2 linked regions of the Phragmitibacter flavus genome follow. The main gene of each other region encodes a partner of the protein of the gene in region 2 in a complex. Links are inferred from orthologs where the notes say so. Each region holds a gene or a part of one and is shown on either strand. Other genes may lie near its edges.

What was found.
Region 1: FEM03_RS02075 (region 2) and rplS share a complex: the UniProt entries of both Bacillus subtilis proteins name them as parts of the 50S ribosomal subunit. The link is inferred for Phragmitibacter flavus from one-to-one orthologs.

The regions. Positions count from the first base shown.
Region 1 is NZ_VAUV01000009.1:89,049-92,147, forward strand. Bases 74-2,852 are described here. They hold rplS (50S ribosomal protein L19), read right to left. Parts: upstream 1,746-2,852; coding sequence 1,401-1,745; downstream 74-1,400. Other genes in these bases: FEM03_RS13215 (c-type cytochrome domain-containing protein), read right to left, coding at 74-1,091; FEM03_RS13225 (M48 family metalloprotease), read right to left, coding at 1,881-2,840. Also shown: more of FEM03_RS13215, read right to left, coding at 1-73; FEM03_RS13230 (outer membrane protein), read right to left, coding at 2,982-3,099. UniProt on the Bacillus subtilis protein: This protein is located at the 30S-50S ribosomal subunit interface and may play a role in the structure and function of the aminoacyl-tRNA binding site.
Region 2 is NZ_VAUV01000002.1:27,068-30,248, forward strand. The notes cover bases 108-2,968. They hold FEM03_RS02075 (type B 50S ribosomal protein L31), read left to right. Parts: upstream 108-1,324; coding sequence 1,325-1,612; downstream 1,613-2,968. Other genes in these bases: FEM03_RS02065 (LysR family transcriptional regulator), read right to left, coding at 108-265; FEM03_RS02070 (response regulator transcription factor), read left to right, coding at 340-1,086; FEM03_RS02080 (CobW family GTP-binding protein), read left to right, coding at 1,726-2,865; FEM03_RS02085 (NAD(P)/FAD-dependent oxidoreductase), read left to right, coding at 2,901-2,968. Outside these bases: more of FEM03_RS02065, read right to left, coding at 1-107; more of FEM03_RS02085, read left to right, coding at 2,969-3,181. UniProt on the Bacillus subtilis protein: While neither of the L31 paralogs is essential, this protein does not seem to function as the main L31 protein.

The sequences.
Region 1 (3,099 bases), on a different replicon or contig from region 2:
GCCACCTCTTCATCGGTCGTCTGTGGTTCATCGCTCGGCGGCATGCGATCATCATCATCCAAGGGCAGCTTCATCCGCTCCACCATCAAACTCGCCACCGGATCTCCCGGCACCACATTGTCACCACTGCCACCGCCCAGCATGATCATCTCATGCGTGTCCAACCTCAGCTCGCCCTTGCTCTTGTCATCGTCATGGCACGAGTTGCATTTCTCAGCCATGATGGGCGCAATCAACGTTGCATAAACCGTTCCACCCGTTTTCGCATCCGCCACCACCGCTGCCGTCGTCCCCGCAGGCGGCGTGGGGCTCGCGCCCACCGCTGTCGATGGCGGCTCAATCACTGGCGGCAATCCCGTCGGTGTCGGTGTCGTCGCTGCCACTCCCGGCGCAACCGTCTTCGGCTCCTCAGGTGCCTTGAAACGGGACAGCACCAAACTCTCCGCATACAGCATCCCGTTGCGAATCTCCGGCGTCGCATGCTTGACCAAATAATTGGAACCATGGGTCAAGTTTCCCCCGAAGTGGCCCCCGACACTCATGATCGCCACGGTCACCAACAGCAACAAGCGGTAAACGCTGGTCAACCGGCCCGTCCCATCGGAAATCACCTTGAAGAAAAACGTCAGCAACGCCCCCACCCCGGTCGCCACGCCGAGCAACTCATGCGCCTGGAAAGTCGGACTGCCAAATCCACCTTCACGCGAACGCACCACACCAAACACCACCGCCAAGATCGCTCCGAACACCCCAAATCCCAACGCAAACGTCTGCCCCGCCCGCAACGCCTCCCCGCCTGCTTTGCCCCGCACAAACACAAACACTTCCATGATCGCCACCATCAGCAAAACGCCCACCGGCAAATGCACCGCGATCGGATGGAATCTGCCAAAAAACAACGCCCATGCCGGAGTTGCCTGCTCATTGGCCGCCCCCTGGAACGGCGGAAAGAACAACATCGCGACGATAAAAAGCGTCGTCAGCAAAATGAACGAGGTCCAGGCGAACGGCGAATGATGACGTTCAACCGCCTCCGAATATTCGGAACGAGCTGGAGCAGGGGAAGGAACACTGGTGGCGCTGGCAGACATGGGTGAGGAAAAATCGACGGGTTGCGTGGAGCTGCCATAAGAACGTCCCGAAACCACGGGTTTATTCATCCGGCATGCAAATAACAAGGCTTTGAAGAGCTCAAATTGGACAATTTTCTGAGCCGCTCATTCCAACATACATCAATCGCACAAGACACAAGAATTTAGACTTACACGATCACGTAGTTGACAATCCGCCAAAAAATCTGCGAATCGCTCCCGCTCAACCTCAAGACACAAAAAAGCCGGACAAACGCGTCCGGCCTTCTTGAAAAATTAAGAAACTGCAAGGCAGCAATTGAATCTGAATCAGTCGCGCTCTTTGACCGTGGTGGCCTCTTTGCCGATCCGACCGCGCAAGTAATGCAAACGCGCACGACGCACCTTGCCCTCACGGGTCACTTCGATCTTGGAAATACGCGGGGTATTCAAAGGGAACACACGCTCAACACCTTCGCCGTAAGAGATCTTACGGACGGTGAAAGCCTTGTTCAAACCACTGCCCTTGCGTGCAATCACGATACCAGCAAAAATCTGGATACGTTCTTTGGCACCTTCGATAACCCGGGTGTGAACTTTGATGCTGTCTCCCACCCGAAAATCAGGGAGGTTGGTTTTGATTTGTTCTTGCTCGATCTTGGCGATGATGCTCATGGCGTGGCGCGATTGACTGCATTGATGCCGCTTCACAGCGGCGGAAAAGGGCTCGCAACTTGCCCTCAATCCTGAAGCGTGCAAGTCTTTTTTAGACAGGATTCACCGGAATGGAATCAATTCACCCGTTTTTCCTCACCAAATTTCGCCTTCCGACTTCTCAAATCTCCAACGTCGGAGATTCCCCGTCCCACCTGGCTTCGCGGCCCCCGATGCCTTCAATTTTTCAATCTCCGCGCGGATCACCTCCTTGCGATTGTCCGGATTGGGATGCGTGCTCATGAACTCAGGCTGCCCGCCGCCTCCACCGGAGGCCTTCTTCAACACCTCCATCACCTGAATCATCGACTCTGGATCATATCCCGCCTGCAACAAAAACAGCACCGCCAGCCGGTCGGCCTCCAGTTCGTCATTCCGACCATATTTCATCGTCGCCATCTGCGCCGCCATCTGGGCAATCCGCGCCGTCCCCATCCCACCATCTTCGCCGGCCGCCCCCACCATCACCGCCGTCGCCAGTCGACCAAATAGATTCGACTTCGCAATCTGCTCCGAAGAATGCCGACCCACCACGTGCCCAATTTCATGACCCAACACTCCCGCCAGTTCATCTTCCGACTTCAACACACGGAATAGTGCCTCCGTGATAAAAATCTGCCCGCCCGGCAACGCAAACGCATTCACCGTCTTATTGTCCGCCAGGAGATGAAAGTTGAAATTGTTCCCATAAGGCGTCTCATCCGCGTCCGTCAACTGCACCAGTTTCGCCCCAATCCTCGCCACCAGATCACGCGCCGCCTTGTCCTGAGACAACCCACCAAACTGCTCCGCCATCTGCGGAGCCGACGCCAGCCCCATTTGAATTTCCTCATTGGCGTCCAGATTCAGCTTCTGCTCGCGCCCCGTAAATTGGTTCACTTCCGAAGGCAGACTGAAATACTGAAACAACGCAAAAGCCACAATCGCCCCTGCAATCAGCAAGCGCATGCCACACCCCGACATCGACCTCCCGCCTCCGCCCCGGCGTCCCATGGCACTTTTATCAACGCCAAAGATCGGCGAAACCAGCACATCGAACGAGGATTTCCAATTCATAAAGAGAGATATTGGCAGACAATATAGGATCGCCCCTCCTCCCACAGCAAGCGGGAAAAGCGCCATCTTCCGTCCAACCCGATGGCCCAGGAAACCAGTCGTATACCACTGGTTAAACGGGTGCATCCTCTGCGATCAGCTCTAAAACTTAAACGCCAGAGACACGATGACGCCGGAGGTCATCGTATCGAAAGTGAAACCGCCGCTGGTGTAGTCCATATCCAGACAACGGTAACCCATTTCGAGAGAAACGTGTGAA
Region 2 (3,181 bases):
CGAGGTCTGCCATGTCGGACAAAGCGGTGCGCAAGCGGGCGCTTTCACCGAGAAGGGTCAGGGCGTGGGTGTAGAGGATATTCCCGGCGTCGGTGAGGGTCACCTCGCGGTGGTCGCGGGTGAGCAATCGGTGTCCGAGATCGTCTTCGAGTTGTTTGATGACCCGGCTGATGGAGGGCTGCGTCAGATGCACACTTCGACTCGCGGCGGTGAAACCTCCGAGCTTCACCACTTCGACGAAAACCCTCAAAGCGCGCAGATCCATGGATTCGTTTTTTGCATGGAAAGCATGCAGCATTCCAATTTTTCAAATGATTGCCTGATCTTACTATTTGGACCATGGTTACCCTATCAACCGATGGATCGCGACAGAGCCGCCAGGAAAATGCGTTTACCCATTCGCATGCCGTTCCTCCAGCAAAGGCGGGGGGATTGGTTTGCGTGGTGGATCACCAGCAGGCGCGACGTTTGCAGATGGAGCGAAATTTGCGCGATGCCGGGTATCGCGTTTTGGGATTTGGTTCGGGTCGGGATTTTTTGTCGATGCTGCCATGCTCGTTGCCGGCTTGTGTGATTCTCGCGCTTGAACTGCCAGACATGACGGGTCTTGAGGTGCAGCTGGCGATGAAGGCTGGTGACCGTGGAGAGAAGGTGGTGTTTGTCGCTGAGCAGGGGACACTGGTTTCCTGTGTGCAGGCCATGAAGGCGGGGGCGGTGGATTTTTTTGCGTGGCCGGTGATGCCCGAGTTGCTTCTGCAGGCAGTGGAGATTGCACTGGCGCGTTCGGGATCGTGGTGGCGCAAGCGATCAAGCCAGTCGACGGCGCGGGCGCGCATGGATTCGCTGACGCGGCGTGAGGTGGAAGTGTTGAGGTTGATGATTCGCGGTCGGCTGAATCGTCAAATCGCGGAGACGCTTGGAACGGCGGAGGCAACCATCAAAATTCACCGTCGTCATATCATGGAAAAACTCGAAGTGAGGTCGTTGCCGGAGGTGGTGATCATCGCGCAGACGTCGGGGATGATTCCGCAGCCGTTGTCGGAGGCCATGAGAAGAGAGGACCGGAAAGTGGCGATGAGTTCATAGGAAGCAGGCGTCGAGTGACTCGATTTGAGGTTTGTAGGGAACATGGAGAGCGGGGGATGGAGAGGCGGGGATGCTGGTTTGATCAGTGGCAGAGTGGCCAACCAATCTAGTTATGCGACGCGTCGCAGTCGGATATGTCTGATTGACTGACGAAATTAAACGCAATTAAATTGCAATATAAGAATTGACTTTTGCGGGGTTGGTTTGAATTTGTTGCAAGCTACATGCGTTTACAATCATGAAAAAAGACATCCATCCTGTAAGTTATCCGGTTGTATTCATCGACATCACCTGCGGGGCTCGATTCGTCACGCGTTCGACGATGAAAAGCGACAAAGTTGAGTTGATCGACGGGGTGGAGCATTTTGTGCATGCCATCAGTGTTTCTGCGGAGTCGCATCCGTTCTACACGGGCAAAAGCACGTTCGTTGATACGGAGGGGCGGATTGACAAATTCACCAAACGTTTTGGTGACAGTGCATTGCGTCGTGCGGGCAAACCCAAGTTGGAAAAGCTGGGCAGCTGATGCATCGAGCGGTTTCCCGGAGGATCAATTTTGTTCCAGTGCCTTTGTTTTGAATGCATGGGGAATCTCTGCATCACGGTCAGTCTGAGTTCGCTTTGGGAGCAATACTTGATATGAAAATCACGCTCATCACCGGCTTTCTTGGAGCGGGGAAGACGACATTTTTGAAGCGTCTGTTGCGTGAACAGGCTTTGGCGAACCGGTTTGGGGTGATCGTGAATGACCTGAGCGAGTTGGAGGTGGATGGTGAATTGTTGCGCATCGGGCATGCGGTGTCTGAAGAGGCGGGGACGCTGGTGAGTTTGTTTGATGGGTCCATTTCCGGGGAGCGTCGCGCGGATTTCTCCCAGGCACTTGCAAGCATGCGCGAAGCGAAGATGGAGCATGTGCTGGTGGAAACTTCTGGCGGTTCGCATCCGCAAGCGGTGATTGACGAGCTGCTTTCCTGCCGTGGTGCCACGCTGCATGCCGTGGCGACGCTGGTGGATGCGCGTGCGTTGTTGCACGATTATGACGGGGGCGTGGGACTGATCCGTCAGCTTGCCGACAACGAGCAAAACGATCTGCGCACGGCGGAAAACCTGCTGGCGGATCAACTTCGCGCGGCCAGTGTCATCATTGTGACCAAGCTGGACATGGTGCCGGAAGATGCGTTGCCGATGATTTTTCGAACGCTGCAAGTCTTGAATCCCGGGGCACAACTGGCAGCCTGCGCCTATGGACGTCTGGATGCGTCGGTATTGCTGGATGCACCGCCGTATTCACGCAACGAGGCGACGCCGTCGTCCGCCATGGCGAAGTTTCATGACATTGGTTCCACGGTGATTCGCGATTCACGACCGCTTCATCCGCAACGCTTTTTTGAGCAGTATCAGCAACGACTTGGGCTGGGGCTGTTCCGTAGCAAAGGTTTCATCTGGCTGGCGAGCAGACCGGACCAGGTGCTTCTCTGGAATCAGGCGGGAGGTGCAATGGGGTTGGAATTTCTCGGGATCTGGCGGGCGCACATTCTTGCGACGGACGGTCGTTTGTTGCCGGAAGAAATCGCCCATTTGCAAGAGAAACTCGCAGGTGCGCATCCATTGTTCGGGGACCGGGGGTGTGAGATTACGCTGATCGGACAAGCGCGTGACCGGGAGATTTTTGCCAGGGAGATGGAGGCGTGTTTCTGCACGGAAGATGAAATTGAAGACTGGCAACGGGGGCGGGAATTCGTTGATCCGTGGCCCAAAAATCTGCGCAAGCTGGATTGATCAGGGGTGGAGCTTTGTTGGAATTTTTTTATTTTATGGATCAGACCAAAACACTGGAGGTTGTCATTGTCGGCGCAGGTGCGGCGGGTTTGGGATGCGCGGTGGCGTTGAGGGATTGTGGGGTGAAGAAGCTGTTGGTGCTGGAGCGGGATGGCGTGGGAAGTTCGTTTCGAAAGTGGCCCAAACAAATGCGTTTGATCACGCCGAGTTTTTACAGCAATCCGTTTAAACAAACGGATCTGAATGCGATCACGCCGCAATCGTCGCTGGCGGATTTTGTTCACAAGGAGCATCCTAGTGGGGAGGATTACGCCAA